2 regions of the Micromonospora sp. NPDC050276 genome follow, and region 2 is predicted to be linked to the other one. Evidence: riboswitches for the same ligand, from Rfam matches in the RefSeq annotation. Region 2 holds a riboswitch; the other holds the start of a gene.

Region 1 (8,076 bases), on a different contig from region 2:
GCGGCCCGAGCAGCTGGACGAGGTGGCGGACATCGCGCCGGTGGTCTGTGTGCAGAACAACTACGGGGTGGACGCCTACCGGGAGCAGGACGGCTTCGTCCGGCTCTGCGGTGAGCGGGGCATCGCCTACGTGCCGTTCTTCGCGCTGGCCGGCAGCGGGCGGGAGGCGGGCGCGAGCGCCGCGCGGAACGAGGCCGTCGAGGCGGTGGCCCGCGCGCACGGCGTCACCGCCCAGCAGGTACGCCTCGCCTGGACCCTGCACCAGGGCCCCCACGTGTTGGCCATCCCCGGCACCGCCAACCCGCACCACCTGGCCCAGAACATCGCGGCCGCAGCCCTAACCCTGACCCCCCAAAACCTGGCCGACCTGTCCGCCCCTTCAACCCCCTGACCCGCTGACCCCCTGACCCCTGACCCCGTGACCCGTCGATCATGGAGTTATCGCCACCGGTGTCGGCGTGTCGCGCCGCTAACTTCATGATCGACGGGGTTGGGGGTTAGTCGCGGAGCCAGATTCGGAGGGGGCCGGTGGTGCGGAAGCCTGCTTCCAGGGCTGGGGGGAGATCGGGTAGGGACTCGTAGCCGACCAGGGATGCGGCGGGGTGGGTGGCGCAGACTGCCAGCCAGACATCGCGAGGGTTGTCGGTGTGGGAGAACAGGTTGGAGACGCCGTACCTGTCGTCGCCGCCGCTGAGCACCGCACCGCCGGTGATCGCGCCGTGGTCGTCGCGGCGGGCGAGGACCCGTACCCGTGGGTCGGTCAGGAGCGTCGGGCGGAACAGCTCGCCACCTCCGTGAGCCGCCGCCCAGGCCGCCAGCTCGTCGGGTGTGGTGACCGGGCTGAGCGGCGGGACGGGCGGCGCGGCCGCCCGAGGCCGGTGGATCCACGGGGCGTCGACGAGCACCCGGAACCCGTAGCCGGACAGGTCGAGGTCGGCGAAGCTGTCCTTCACCGACGCGCCAGGACTCGCGTCGATCCGGCCCAGCAGGGTCGCGGCGTCGACGCCCGGCCGCAGGGTGACCGCGTCGGGATACCACGGTGGCGAGCGGCGGGGGACCGATCAGGCGTCAGCGTCGGTACGGCCGGTGAGCCCGTGGCTGCCGCAGACGATGTCGCACCACTCGGTGTTGTCGCGGGCCGCCGCCACCCGCTCGTCCTCCCGCATGACCGGCAGCCTAGGCGGGCCGGCGCCGGCTTACGGGGCGTAGACCAGGTCTATCGTGTCGGTGTGCCCGGACCAGCGCAGGTCGAGGTGCCAGCAACCGGCCTGCGGCATGTCGATGGTCGACGGGCCCGGGCCGCCGGCGACCTCCCGGGTCACCCGGGTGTCGGTGCCGTCCAACGTCGCGGTGATCACCAGGGTCGTCGGTGCCGCCGGGTCGGGCGAGGTCGTGGACGCGCGGGCCACCCAGAGGATCTTGTTGTTCGACCCGTCCTTCCGGACGTGCCGCAGCGGGTTGGCGAACAGCACCGCGACGATGTCACCCTTCGCACCGAACACGTGCGCGATGCGGGCGTCCCCGTGGAATCCGGCGTCCGCCCAGTCGGGCAGGGACCCCGTCTCGACCCGCGAATCGCAGCCCGTCGCGGCGTTCGCAGCGCTCGCCGTGGTGGCGATGGTGGTGGCCGCCGTGGCCGTTGTGGCGGTCGGTGCGGCCGACCCGCCGCTGGTCGTGGTGGTGCACCCCGCCAACAGGACCGTCGCTGACGCCAGCATCAACCTGCCCCGTGAACCCATCTCCACCCTCCGGTGCCCCGGCCGCCACGTCGGGCTGGAATAGACCGAGGTGACGGCGACTCGTCGTATCTTCAGGACACCGGCCGTTCCCGTCAGGTTCCCTAGCGCAGCGAGCGGGCGATCTCGATCGCCTCGGTCTGGGTGAGGGCGCCCTCGAGCCGGTAGCTCACGTCGGCGTCCTGCCAGATCAGGGTCGAGGCGGCCAGCCGGGCGCTCTCGTTGCGGACTTCCCCCGCACGGTCCACGTAGGACACGACGTGCGGGCCGTCGACCCACACGGCGAAGTCGCCGTTGACCTCGACCCAGTCCGCTCCCGGCGGGGTGACCTCCTTGTGGAAGGACAGGTTGAGGCGGCCATCGAACGCGTCGATGCGCAGCGCGCCGCCGTCGTAGAGCAGCGTCACCACCCGGCACGTGCCGGTGGGGTCGGGGTCGGCGACCAGCACCCGTTCGGGCGGACCCAGCTTCGCCGGTAGGCGGATCGGGAACCGTACCGCCCGTTGTGCCTCGGTCAGGCCGGCGGGCCGTTGCCCAGGCAAGGGCGACGCGACGCCGCTGGGCCGCGTCGGCGCGGGCGAGGTGGCGATGCTGACCCCGGCGAAGCGCAGCAGGCCGCCAACGGCGTCGGCAATGGCGGCACGGGTCGGCGGCAACACCGCCACGAGCAGGGCAACCAGCGCCGCCGCGACGAGCGGGCGCCACCGGCGCGCGGGCCTGTCGAGCCGTACGCGGACACGGGCCGTCACGTCCGGTGGCTCGGGCGTCTCCAGCCAAGCCGACAGGTCACGCAGTTCCCGTTCGAGGTCACCCATGCCGGACCTCCTCCCGGTCGAGCAGGCCGCGAAGTTTCGCCAGCGCCCGGGACGTACGCGACTTCACCGTGCCCCGGGGCCAGCCCAGAGCCGCCACCGTCTCCTCCTCGGTGAGATCGAGGAAGAACCGGCAGACGATCACCTCACGGTCCCGTACCGGCAGTTGCCGCAGTGCCTGCACCAGCGACGCCCGGCGCTCCCCGGCGAGGACCGCGCCGACCGCGTCGTCCTCGGCGACCTCGGACGCCGGATCCGCGGCCGCCGCCCGCAGCACGAGCCCGTCCCGCCGGCCCCGGGAACGGTGCAGGTTGCGGGTCTCGTTGGCGACGATCGCGAGCAGCCATGACCGGAAGGACGCGTCACCCCGGTAACGGGACAGCTTCCGGTACGCCTTCACGAACGCCTCCTGGATGACGTCCTCGGCGTCCGAGCCCGCGCCGAGCAGCACCGCCGTCCGGTACGCGGACGCGGTGTGCCGGGCGACCAGGAGGTTGTACGCCTCCAGGTCACCGGAGCGAGCGCGGGTGACGAGCGTCTCGTCGTCCAGGGGAGACCTCCGTCCGGATCACACTCATGACACCGCCCACCCGCCGCGGGTTCCACCCGGCGCGGGTCAGCTTGCTCCCATCCGGCGTGCAGCGTATTGCCAGGAATCGGTGCTGCACTGGAGGGCGTCGAGGAGAGGAGCGGGGCATGAGCTGGTTCAATCGTCGGTCACGGGGTGCCGAGGCGACCCCGACGAAGCTGGACCGGGAGGCGACCCGCGACGACCTCGCGGCGCTGGAGGCGTTCGTGGCCACTCGGCGGGGGGTGGAGTTCTACCTGGAGCCGGAGACGACCGCGACGGACACCACCGTGGTGGCGATCGCCCACGACGGCGAGTGGATCCGTCGCCGTACCGGAACGCCTCGCGCGGCGGGGGCCATCGCCCGCAAGCACGCCGTGCCGCTGTACGAGGCGGCGCGCACCGGCTACCCGGAGCGGATGCGGGCGTGGAACCGGTCCCACCCGGAGCGCCACGCCCGCTGAGGCTCGTCTGCTCAGGCGGCGGCGACGGCTGAGCGGGCCTGCTCGAGCGTCATCGGCTCGGCGTGGCTGGAGACGTACCAGTCGTAGGCGTCGTCGAGCAGTCGCCGGACCAGGTCGAGGTCGAGGCCGTCCTCGGGTCGCCGCAGGTGTGCCGGCGGCGGGTAGAAGCAGTCGCCCAGCAGCATGACGGTCGGGCGGCCTCGGCGCGCAGCAGCGACACGGCCGTCTCGTGCCCGACGATCTCCACCCCGGGCCAGGCGCAGGCGCCCCACACGTGGTCCCAGTGATGGTGGGTGTAGACCAGCCAGCGCGGCTCCGGTAGCCCGGCGGCGGCCAGCGCGGCCTGGATGTCACCGGCGTGCGCGGGGCTCTGCCCGGCGTCGATGATCACACTGCCGCGTTCGTCGGCGACGACTGCGACGCCGGCCTGGACCGCCTCCGGGTCCGGATCGCCCGGACAGAGCCAGACCCGGCCGGCCAGGTGGTGGAACTGCGGGGCGACCAAGGTGATCGACCTCCGAGATTGATCACGGACACTGGTGTGGCGATCGCTGATCCTATGTGAGGGTGTCGACCGGCATCGCGCTGCCGGATGATCGGCGCAGGTCAGAGTTCGTTCGGCCGTCCTTTGCTCTGCTTACCTGTGTGCACCAGGCACGGAGCGTCACTGGCGCCTACAGGTAAGCAGAGCAAAGGAGGGCTCGCATTGATTCGGGGCATTGCGACGTGCCGGTCGGAGGTCGCAACGATCGGCAAAACTCGATGAACGGCACCCGCCCGGCGGGGTTGGGCCTGCGTTGACCGGCGGCGCGGCGGTGTGGCAGCATTCGCGGCCTGACGGCAGTGAAGGAAGTCGGTGCGAATCCGACGCGGTCCCGCCACTGTCACCGGGGAGCGATCCCCCCTCGTGAGTCACGGCCGTGTGTCTGCGGTTGGAAGGCCGGGGGAGAGCGTCGATCCGGAAGCCAGGATACTTCGGCCGTCGGGACGTACCCCAGGGCGTGGACACCCGAGGAGGACCCGATGACGCACGGCGTCTCATTAATCGACGATCATCGTCGTATTGCGCTCCAGGCAGTGCGCTCCAAGGACACCGGCCACCGGCACCGCTGAGCTGACCGCCCGGCGCTGACCGGCCCCGACGCGTGCGTCGGTGTGCCGTCCACCCGGGCCGTCGTACCGGCTGAGGCCGTACCCACCCGCATCGTCCCGGTCGCCTCCATTGGGGCCTAGGGCGTCACTTTCCGGAGCCTGCCGTGCGCATCCTGCTGCTGTCCACCGCCGACACCGACCTGCTGGCCGCCCGCGCCAGCGGCGCCGACTACCGGTTGGCCAACCCCGCACGAGTCACCGCCGACGAGGTGCCTGCCCTCCTCGACGGGGTCGCCCTCGTCGTCGTACGCCTGCTCGGCGGTCGGCAGGCGTGGCCCGACGGCCTCGCCGCGGTGCTCGCCACCGGTGTGCCGACAGTCGTGCTCGGCGGCGAGGCGCTCCCCGACGCGGAGCTGATGGCCATCTCCACCGTGCCGTCCGGGGTCGTCACCCAGGCACTGGCGTATCTGGTCGAGGGCGGCCCGGACAACCTGGAGCAGCTGGCCCGGTTTCTTTCCGACACGGTGCTGCTCACCGGCGAGGGGTTCGCCCCGCCCGCGCCCACCCCGGCATACGGCGTGCACCGCGAGTACCCCACCAATCCGGAGCAGCCCACCGTGGGGATCGTCTTCTACCGGGCGCACGCCCTCGCTGGCAACACCGGGTTCGTCGACGTGTTGGCCGAGGCGGTGCGGACGGCCGGCGGCAACCCGCTGCCGATCTTCTGCGGCTCGCTGCGCGGGCTCGCCGCGGGCGCCGGTCCGTTCGAACTCTTCGCCCGCTGCGACGCGTTGCTGGTCACGGTGCTCGCGGCCGGCGGTGCGGTCGCCGCGGACGCCTCCGGTGGCGGCGACGAGGACGCCTGGGACGTCGGCGCCCTGGCCGCCCTGGAGGTGCCGATCATCCAGGCGCTCTGCCTCACCAGCACCCGAGCGCAGTGGGCCGGCAGCGACGCCGGGCTGTCCCCGTTGGACGCCGCCATGCAGGTGGCCATCCCCGAGTTCGACGGCCGGATCATCACCGTGCCGTTCTCGTTCAAGCAGATCGACTCCGACGGCCTCTCGGTCTACGCCGCCGACCCCGAGCGGGCCGCCCGGGTCGCCGGTATCGCGGTAGGCCACGCCCGGCTGCGGTACCTGCCCAACCCCGACAAGCGGATCGCCGTGGTCCTCAGCTCGTACCCCACCAAGCACTCCCGCGTCGGCAACGCCGTCGGGTTGGACACCCCGGTGTCGGCGGTCCGGTTGTTCGCCGCGCTGGCCGAGGACGGCTACGACCTGGGCGACGCGCCGCCGCCCACCGACGGGGACGCGTTGATCCACGCGCTGATCGCCGCCGGTGGTCACGACGTGGAGTGGCTCACCCCGGAGCAGTTGGCCGCCGCCGAGGCCCGGATACCGGGGCAGACCTACCGGCGCTGGTTCGACCAGGTCCCGACCGAACTGCGCCAGCGGATGCGGGAGCACTGGGGTGAGCCGCCCGGCGAGCTGTACACCGAGGGCGGCGACATCGTGCTCGCCGGGCTGCGCTTCGGCAACGTGGTGCTGCTGATCCAGCCGCCGCGCGGCTTCGGCGAGAACCCGATCGCCATCTACCACGACCCGGACCTGCCACCCAGCCACCACTACCTGGCCGCGTACCGCTGGTTGGCCGCGCCCGTCGCCGACGGCGGCTTCGGCGCGGACGCCGTGGTGCACCTGGGCAAGCACGGCACCCTGGAGTGGCTGCCCGGCAAGGGCCTCGGCCTGGCCGCCGACTGCGCGCCCGACGCGGTCCTCGGTGACCTGCCGCTGGTCTACCCGTTCATCGTCAACGACCCCGGCGAGGGCACCCAGGCCAAGCGGCGGGCGCACGCCGTGGTCATCGACCACCTCGTGCCGCCGATGGCCCGCGCCGAGACCTACGGCGACCTGGCCAAACTGGAGCAACTGCTGGACGAGTACGCCACCGTGCAGGCCCTCGACCCGGCCAAGGTGCCGACCGTACGGGCCCAGATCTGGGACCTGGTACGCGCCGCCGAACTGCACCACGACCTGCACGCCGAGGCGATGCCCGACGCGGACGACTTCGACGACTTCGTGCTGCACCTCGACGGGTACCTCTGCGAGGTCAAGGACGTACAGATCCGCGACGGGCTGCACATCCTCGCCGACGCGCCCACCGGCGAGCCACGGGTCAACCTGGTCCTCGCGGTGCTGCGCGCCCCGCAGATCTGGGGTGGCGCCCGTGCCCTGCCCGGCCTGCGGCAGGCCCTCGCCGTCGCGTACTCCCTCGACGAGCAGGAGCTGCTCGCGGCACCGGGACAACGACTGGCGCTGCCCCCAGCGCTCACCGACGTGGTGGACGGGCCGGCCGGCACCGCCGCCGACGCGATCGACCTCATCGAGGCCCTCGCCCGGCGGCTGGTCGTCGGCATGGAGACCCTGGACTGGGCTGTGGACACGGTCGACGACGTGGTCGCCGAGGTGACCGGTCAGCCGCTCCCGGACGTCGCGGCGGTCCTGCGCTTCGCCGCCACCGAGCTGGTGCCCCGACTGGACCGGACCACCGACGAGCTGACCCACACCCTCCGGGCGCTCGACGGGAGGTTCGTGCCGCCCGGCCCCTCCGGGTCACCCACCCGGGGCCTGGTCAACGTGCTGCCCACCGGCCGCAACTTCTACTCCGTCGACCCGAAGGCCATCCCCAGCCGCAACGCCTGGGACGTCGGGGTGGCCCTCGCCGACTCGCTGCTGGCCCGGCACCTCGCCGACACCGGCGCGTACCCCCGCTCGGTGGGGTTGACCGTGTGGGGCACCAGCGCCATGCGCACCCAGGGCGACGACATCGCCGAGGTGCTCGCGCTGCTGGGCTGCCGGCCGGTCTGGGACGACCGCTCCCGGCGCGTCACCGGCATCGAGGTGGTGCCGACCGCCGAGCTGGGCCGCCCCCGCGTCGACGTCACCGTGCGCATCTCCGGCTTCTTCCGCGACGCGTTCCCGCACGTCGTGGCCCTGCTCGACGACGCCGTCCGGCAGGTCGCCGCCCTGGACGAGCCGGCCGAGGAGAACTACCTGCGGGCGCACGTCGCCGCCGACCTCGCCGAGCACGGTGACGAGCGGCGGGCCACCGCCCGGATCTTCGGCTCCAAGCCCGGGGCGTACGGCGCGGGACTGCTGCCCCTGATCGACGCCCGGACCTGGCGCAGCGACGCCGACCTGGCCGAGGTGTACGCGGTGTGGGGCGGCTACGCGTACGGCCGAGGGCTGGACGGGCGGGAGGCACGCGCCGACATGGAACGCTCGTTCGCCCGGATCGCGGTGGCGGTGAAGAACCAGGACACCCGCGAACACGACATCGTCGACTCCGACGACTACTTCCAGTATCACGGCGGGATGGTGGCGATGGTCCGCCACCTCACCGGC
Region 2 (8,076 bases):
GTTCGCCGTCGCCAACGACGGCACGCCGGCACCCGCTCTGTCGACCGTCGCCCCGAAGGACCAGACGGCCCACGCCGGCCAGGCCCTCACGGCGAACCTCGGCTCGGTGACCGGCGGCGTTCCCGGTACGACGGGCTACCGAGCCCGCGTCCAGTGGGGTGACGGCACGGTTCCGAACGACGTGACGATCGGTGCGTCCGGCACGATGAGCGGCCAGCACACCTACTCGCGAGAGGGCACCTACACGGTGCGCGTGACCGCGTGGGACACGCTGTCGAGCAGCACCGAGTCCTTCACCGTGACCGTGGCGCGGGGCGGCTCCCAGCCGACGATCGCCCTGTCCGCGTCCGGCACCGTCAGCACCGGTGGCGCGATCACCGTCGACGGCAGCGGCTTCGCCGCCGGCGAGCAGGTGACGGTCAGCGTCGGAACCGACCCGGGCCGAACCATGAAGGTCGCGGCCTCCGCGACGGGAACGGTTCGCGCCTCGGTGCCGACGTCCGGTGACGCGGAGCCCGGCCGGTACGCCGTGACCGCGACGGGTGCGTCCTCGCGGACGCCGGCCACGGCCACCGTCCAGGTGACCGAGCAGGCGCAGGCGCGGGCCTACCAGCCGCGGGTGGCGTTGCTGACCACTTCGGGGCCGCGCGGGACGTCGATCATGATCGACGGTTCCGGGTTCGCACCGAACGAGGCGGTCACGATCACCTTCGGGAACGGACTCGCGGTCAGCTCCGTGCACGCGAACGGTGACGGCGTCATCTCCGGCGCGACGGTCAGCGTTGCGGGTGCGGCGAAGGCGGGCGCGACCAGCGTCACGCTCAAGGGTGCGACATCGGTGACGACGGTGTCCCGACCGTTCACCGTCACCGGCTCGAACTGAGCCGGGGGTAGTACCGCCGCGTGGGGCGGGCCGTACGCACGGCCCGCCCCACCCGAGCGGGACCGATGCCCGCGTGGCGCCGACGGGCGGGCGCAGGCCGTGGGCTAACTCAACCCACTCGCGGCGCGCTCAGCCGGAGTTGCCAGCGCGTGCCCTGGCCGGTGAGCCGGACGACCGCCAACGGCTCCACGTCCACCTGCCGGTACGCCGCCATCGGCAGATCGAGGGCATGGACCACCGCTACCCGGATCACCACTGGGTGGGTGACCGCGATGATCCGTTGGCCGAGCCCGCGCTGCTCGTCCAGCCAGCGACCGACCCGATCCCGCACCGCGTGGACGGATTCACCGCCGTGCGGGGCGCAGTCCGGTGCGGAGAGCCAGTCCTGCAGCGCCTGCGGCTGCGTGACGGCGATCTCCTCGAGTGGCCGTCCGGCCCAGTCGCCGTAGTCGCAGTCGGCCAACGCCGCCTCGATGGTCGGCACCAGACCGAGGGCGTCAGCGGTCTCCCGGGCGGCTGCCGCCGGGCTGGACAGGCAGACGTCGTGCACGCCGAGCGGCCCACGCCGGTCCCCGCTCGCGTGGGCCTGGGCGAGGGCGGCACGCAGGCCACCCTCGTCCAGGCTGTCGTCGGTCCCGCCGAAGTGAGTCCGGCGCAGGGCGGTGGTGTGAGCGTGGGCGACCAGCCGGAGGCTGGTGCTGGTCACGTGCTCGGCAGTGCGGTGGCGGCTCGGCGACGCCGTTCCTGGTGCATCAGGGCCGCGAACAGCAGACCGATGCCGGTCCAGAGCACGACCTGCGTGCCGAGTGAGGCCAGCCGGAAGTCCCACAGCAGGGTCGCCGGGAAGTCGGCGGGGACCTCCTGGAAGGACGGCATCACCACGTACGACACGACCGTGACCAGCAGGAACCCACCCACCGCCGCGGCGGCGCGCAGCCACGTCGGCGCCTGGGCGCCGACCGACCGGTAGCCCAGCGAGCCGGCCCACACGGCCACCAGGCCGAGCACCGCCATCAGCAGGTAGGTGACGGTCCGCTGGTTGATGGTGGCCGGATCGCCGACGGCCGGCGGGTTCGCCGGGTACTTGAGGAACGGCACGATCACCGCGCCGAGCAGCGCCGCGCCGGCCAGCAGCAGACCGGCCCGCCCGTCGTCGTCACCGCGCCGCCGACGGGACAGCAGGACGTACGCCGTGGCCAGCAGGCCACCCATCGCGGCACCGAACAGGCTGGTGGCCAGGAACAGGCCGCCACGCTGGCCGGTCCGGCTGACCAGGGCGTCCTCGTGGTCGTGCGCACCGGCGGAAGGCTCGGCGTGTGTCGCCGCGTCCTCGATGGCGATGGCCGCCTCGACGTGCGGCTCACCGGCGACGTACGCGAACGCCCCGGCGAGCAGGCCGGCGATCAGGCCGGCGAGGAGCCCACGGACGAGGACGGCGACGAACGGGGGAGCGGTGGTGGTGTTCAGTGGCACGGGACACCCAGGAGGTGCCGGCCGTCGTGCATCAGCTCGTGCAGGTACATCCCGCTGCGCGACACCGCCCCCTGATCGAAGGCGACAAGGTACGCCAGCAGGGCGAGCACGGTGACGGTCGCCAGGACCGTCCACAGCAGACGCGTGGTGCCAGCGGGGTGCACCACCGGCTGGCTGGAAGCGGAGCTAGACATGAATACACGAACCTCCCCAGGGATGACGCGTCCCCATCGCAAGGCTGCGGACGACCGAGCGTCCTGGCTCGCGGCCCCATTGGAATGGGGACCGCTTACAGTGGCGCGACCGCGCCGGATTCACACCGGCTTCCCTCGCGTCGCCGCAGATAGTGGGTCGACGGTATCGGTGCCGCCTCGGGCGGTCAACCCGGGCCCCGCGTCCCGGAGGCGTCCGCCCACCGGTAGGTCGGTGCCGCACCTGCCAGCAGATTCGTCAGACCATAAAATGACCTGGTCGGCGGCCGGTTCCGGCGCGCGTTCCGCGACCGGCCGGCAGTCTGTTACCGCTAACAGCGTCGACCTGCCAGCCCGGCTCGGTGAGCTCCTGGGCGCTCGCGGGTGGGCGGCGGTCGGACGGCGGACCGCAGGCCGGGTGGTCGGCTGGCCGCAGCGCGATTCCGGGCGGGTTTTCGACCCGAGGGCATAGCGGGTTATCGATAACATGCTATCGGCAGTGACTGGTGTCGGGTTTGGTCGGACCTATGCCTCCACTTGCGCCGGGTAACGATGACAAAACATGGTCGCAAGACCTTGGCAACACACGTGAATGCGTGGCAAGGTAACGCCTGGTCGTGGGAAACATCCGACCTATCTCTGATGGGCGGTGCGGGTACGAGACCGTCTTCCCATCGAGTGGGCTCAGTTGCTCGCAGGTGCTTGGCTCGTCGGCGGGTCCCCGTCGCGTGTCGGCGCCACGCTTGGGGAGGTCAGGTCCGACGATGAGTACCGTCGAGGCAACCGCCGGCACGCAACGCGGCGAACTCAGTGACTGGTTCCGGGAACGGATCTCCCATGCCGTCTCCGAGCTGACTGCCGCGACCGCGCTCGTCGTGCTGTTCATCGCGTTGACCTTCGCCAGTCCGTACTTCCTGACCGCGGACAACCTGTTCAACATCGGGGCGCAGACCGCGGTGATCGCCATCATCGCCACGGCGCAGACCGTGGTCATCATCACGAAGGGCATCGACCTGTCGGTGGGGTCGGTCGCCGCACTCGCCGGCGTCGTCGGAGCGATGGTCGTGCGTGACCTCGGCTTCTCGCTCTGGGCGGCGACGGTGGTCGCGATCGGCGTCGGCGCGTTGGCCGGGCTGCTGAACGGCCTGCTGGTGACCGTGGCCCGGATTCCACCGTTCATCGCGACGCTGGGCACGATGTCCGTGGGCCGCGGACTCGTCTTCATCATCACCGGAGCGGTCGGCGTCTACGGTCTGCCCCGATCCTTCCAACTGCTCGGCAACGGGGAGATCATCGGCATCCCGTTCGCCGTGGTGATCACCGTCCTGGTCGCCGTCGGGGCCGCCTTCCTGCTCTCCCAGACCCGATTCGGCCAGTACACCTACGCGATGGGCTCCAATCTGGAGGCGGCCCGCCGCTCCGGCATCCGGGTGGGGCGTCACCTGACCGGGGTGTACGTGCTGGCCGGCGTGCTGGTCGGGCTGGGCGGGATGATCGCCGCCTCCCGGGTCAACTCCGGCCAGCCGAACTACGGGATCTCGCTGGAGCTGGACGTCATCGCCGCCGCGGTCATCGGTGGAGCCAGCCTCTTCGGCGGGCAGGGCCGCATCGTCGGAACCATCATCGGCGCGTTCCTCATCGCCCTGGTACGCAACGGCGCCGTCCTGCTCGACATCAGCATCCACTACCAGCAGGTGATCGTCGGCGTGATCATCTGGGCCGCCGTCTACTTCGACCAGTACCGCCGCCGGCGGCTGGAATCACGGGGTTGACCTGCCATTCCGAGAGTCCGAACGAGGAGGACAACACCATGGCACACACCACCACCAGCCGGCGGACGCGAGGGCGACTCCTGCGCGCACAGGCGATCCTGGCCGCGGCCGCGGCGACCGCGCTGCTCAGCGCCTGCGGCGGAGTCGAGGTCCGGGACGGCGGCGACGGCGCGACCAAGGACGCGAGCGGTCCGTTGAAGCTCGCCGTCGTACCCAAGGCGGTCGGGGCCGACTACTGGAACACCGTCAAGGCGGGCGCGGAGTGCGCCGCGCAGCGGGCCGGAAACGTCACCGTCCAATGGGACGGGGTGACCACCGAGACCGATGTCGAGGGCCAGGTCAACCTGATCCAGAACTTCGTCACCAAGAAGGTCGACGGCATCGTCTACGCGGCGACCGACTCCAGCGCCCTGGCACCGGCCACCGACCAGGCGCTCGGCGCCAACATCCCGGTCGCGATGATCGACTCTGGCACCAGCCCGCAGCCGTCGAGTGTGCCCCTCTTCGCCACCGACAACCGTGCGTCGGCCACCGAGGCGGCGAAGCTGCTCGCCACCGAACTCGGCCCCGGCAACCACGAGGTGGCGCTCGTCGAGTTCCAGCCCGGATCGCAGACCAACACCGAGCGGGTCGAGGGCTTCAAGGCCGGTCTCACGCAGTACCCCAACCTGAAGCTGGTCGGCCAGCAGCCGAGTCGCAGTGACGTCAACGAGGCGCGACGCGTCACCGAGAACATCCTCACCGCCAACCCCAACCTCGCCGGTGTCTTCGCGGCCAACGAGCCGAGCGTGCTCGGCGCCGCACAGGCCATTCAGGCGGCGGGCAAGTCCGGCAAGGTGGTCATCATCGGCTGGGACGCGGCCCCGGACGAGATCGCCGGGGTCCGCAGCGGCCAGATCTCGGCCCTGGTCGTGCAGAACCCGTTCAAGATGGGCTACTTCGGGGTCGACAAGATGGTCAAGCACCTCCGGGACAAGGCGCCGCTGGCATCGGCGGACACCGGCGTCACGTTCGTCACGAAGGAGAACATCGACTCCGCGGAGATCAAGGCGGTGCTCGAACCCAGCTGCGCCAACCCGCCGGTGCAGTGATGGGCGCCACCCCAACGGCCACCACCGACGGCGATCAGCAGACGACCGCCGAGGAGCCGCCGGTCCTCGAAGCGCGGGGCATCGTCAAGCGGTTCGGGCACGTCGAGGCGCTGCGTGGTGCCGACTTCACGGTGCACCGTGGCGAGGTCGTCGCGCTGATCGGTGACAACGGCGCCGGAAAGAGCACCCTGATCAAGACGCTGTCCGGCGTGCACCTGCCGGACGAGGGGGAGATCCGGGTGGGTGGTCGTCCCGTCCAGTTCTCCACCCCGGTCGACGCCCGACGCGCGGGCGTGGAGACCGTCTACCAGGATCTCGCCGTCGCCGACGACCTCAGCGTGGCCGCCAACCTGTATCTCGGACGGGAGATCCTGCGCTCCGGGCCGCTTGGTCGGCTGGGGCTGCTCGACAAGCGCGCCATGCGGCAGGGCGCCGCCGCCGCCCTCGACGAGCTGGGCGTACGGATTCCCCGGGTCACCACCCCGATCGCGATGCTCTCCGGTGGGCAGCGGCAGTGCGTGGCGGTGGCCCGCGCCATCATCTGGGCGACCAACGTGGTCATCCTTGACGAGCCCACCGCGGCGCTGGGCGTGGTCCAGACCGGGCGGGTGCTCGACGTCGTCCGGCGCGCCCGCGACGCGGGCATGTCGGTGGTGCTGGTGAGCCACAACATGCCGCAGGTGCTCGAAATCGCCGACCGCGTCGAGGTACTACGCCTCGGTCGGCGGGCGGCCCGGCTTCGCGCGGACGAGGTCACCACCGACGACCTGGTCGCGGCGATGACCGGGAGCACCGCCCTGGAGCGCGACGAGCGGTGACGGTGGCCGCGCACCGGGGCGCGCGCGATCTCACGATCGGTCGGCGCGCCCCGGGGCCGTCGGGCTAGCCCTGCGCGTCAGCGTCGTCGGGTAGGCCCTGCAACGACTCCTCGACCCCGATCAGGTGGTTGGCCATCCGGGTGCGGGCCCGCTCCGGGTCACGGGCCAGGAGAGCCTTCAGGATCGCCACGTGCTCGTCGTGGGTACGCCGGTCCGCGCCCTCCTCGTGCAGGCTGCGCCAGAGCCGCCCGCGGACGGTGCGCCCGGCGAAGGCCTCGATCAGGCCGACGAGCACCGGATTCCCGGCGTGTACGGCGATGATGCGATGGAAGGCGATGTCGATCTCGAGGATCCGTTCGTGGTCCTGCGGTGACTGGCCAACCATTCGGGCCGCCTCGTCGAGCAGATCCCCCGCCTGGACGAGGGCCTCGTCGGTGATCCTGGTCGCCGCCAGCCGGGCCGCCTCGCACTCCAGCAGCCGCCGGACGGTGTGGATGTGCCGTGGGTCGCCCTGGCCCTGGAAGTCCACCACGAAACCCATCGGGGCCAGCAGTTGCGGTGCGTCGAGGTTGGTGACGTAGGTGCCGTCACCCTGGCGGATGTTGACGATGCCGAGGATCGACAGGGCCGACATCCCCTCGCGCAGCGATCCCCGCGAGACGCCGAGCGACTCGGCGAGGTCCTTCTCGATGGGCAGTCGGTCTCCGGGCTTGAACCGCCCTTCGAGGATCATCCGCTTGATGCCGTTGACCACTTCGTCGGTGCGAGACATGACTCCCCTAGCGGCCGGCGGGCGTGGCCGTCCCACGCGCGATCACGTACGGCTCCGGAGATGACACGGTAGTCGGGTCTGCCGTCGCCCAGTAGTGGCCGTCGGGGAACCGGTAGCGCGCGACCGACTCGGTGCGCATCCGGGTGGAGTAGCCGGGCTGGCTGGGCAGGACGTAGCCGCTGCCCGAGCCGGTGTCCCGGATGACGCACGGGTCGGTGAAGTGCTCGTGCAGGTGGTCGACGAACTCGGTGACCCGGTCGGTGAGATCGCCCGAGATCGAGACGTAGTCGAGCACCGACACGTGTTGGACCATCTCGCACAGCCCGACGCCGCCGGCGTGGGGGCAGACCGGGATGTCGAACTTCGCGGCGAGGAGCAGCACGGCGACGATCTCGTTGATGCTGGCCAACCTGCCGGTGTCCAGCTGGCAGAAGTCGATGGCCCCGGCCTGGAACAGCTGCTTGAACATCACCCGGTTGTGGCAGTGCTCGCCGGTGGCGACGCCGATGGGAGCGACGGCACGGCGGACGGCCGCGTGGCCCAGGATGTCGTCGGGGCTGGTCGGCTCCTCGATCCACAGTGGGGTGAACTGGGCGAGGGCCTTGACCCACTCGATGGCCTGATCGACGTCCCACACCTGGTTGGCGTCGATCATCAGGTTGCGGTGCGGCCCGAGGATCTCCCGCGCGATCCCACACCGCCGGATGTCGTCGTCGAGGTTGGCGCCCACCTTGAGCTTGACGTAGCCGTAGCCGGAGTCCACCGCCTCCTGGCACAGCCGGCGCAGCTTGTCGTCGCCGTAGCCGAGCCAGCCCGCCGAGGTGGTGTAGGCGGGGTAGCCGGTCCGGTCGAGCTCGGCGAGCCGGTCGGCCTTCGTGCTCTCCTTGGCGCGCAGGATGGCCAGCGCCTCGTCCCGGGTCAGCGCGTCGGAGAGGTAGCGCAGGTCCGCGATGTCGACAAGCTGCTCCGGGGACATGTCGACGAGCAGCCGCCACAGCGGCTTGTCGGCGGCCCGCGCGACCAGGTCCCACGACGCGTTCAACACGGCGGCGAGGGACAGGTGGACGACACCCTTC

What was found. Region 2 has a riboswitch for cobalamin ahead of ACIBF8_RS27415 (CbtB domain-containing protein). Riboswitches for the same ligand answer to the same signal wherever they lie in the genome.
Region 1: linked by a shared signal. The riboswitch ahead of cobN (cobaltochelatase subunit CobN) and the one ahead of ACIBF8_RS27415 (CbtB domain-containing protein) in region 2 are both predicted to bind cobalamin.

What each region holds. Positions count from the first base shown of each region.
Region 1 covers NZ_JBITJA010000004.1:154,716-162,791, reverse strand. Annotated here, with positions in the region: gene ACIBF8_RS09660 (aldo/keto reductase) at 1-391, shown strand, start outside; gene ACIBF8_RS09655 (hypothetical protein) at 498-953, opposite strand; gene ACIBF8_RS09650 (hypothetical protein) at 1,197-1,718, opposite strand; gene ACIBF8_RS09645 (hypothetical protein) at 1,841-2,551, opposite strand; gene ACIBF8_RS09640 (RNA polymerase sigma factor) at 2,544-2,999, opposite strand; gene ACIBF8_RS09635 (hypothetical protein) at 3,245-3,580, shown strand; gene ACIBF8_RS09630 (MBL fold metallo-hydrolase) at 3,630-4,085, opposite strand; cobalamin riboswitch at 4,427-4,556, shown strand; gene cobN (cobaltochelatase subunit CobN) at 4,837-8,076, shown strand, end outside.
Region 2 covers NZ_JBITJA010000016.1:54,537-62,612, reverse strand. Annotated here, with positions in the region: gene ACIBF8_RS27430 (GH92 family glycosyl hydrolase) at 1-883, shown strand, start outside; gene ACIBF8_RS27425 (histidine phosphatase family protein) at 993-1,589, opposite strand; gene ACIBF8_RS27420 (CbtA family protein) at 1,586-2,356, opposite strand; gene ACIBF8_RS27415 (CbtB domain-containing protein) at 2,347-2,550, opposite strand; cobalamin riboswitch at 2,585-2,736, opposite strand; gene ACIBF8_RS27410 (ABC transporter permease) at 3,312-4,319, shown strand; gene ACIBF8_RS27405 (ABC transporter substrate-binding protein) at 4,358-5,410, shown strand; gene ACIBF8_RS27400 (ATP-binding cassette domain-containing protein) at 5,410-6,228, shown strand; gene ACIBF8_RS27395 (FadR/GntR family transcriptional regulator) at 6,293-7,000, opposite strand; gene ACIBF8_RS27390 (enolase C-terminal domain-like protein) at 7,008-8,076, opposite strand, start outside.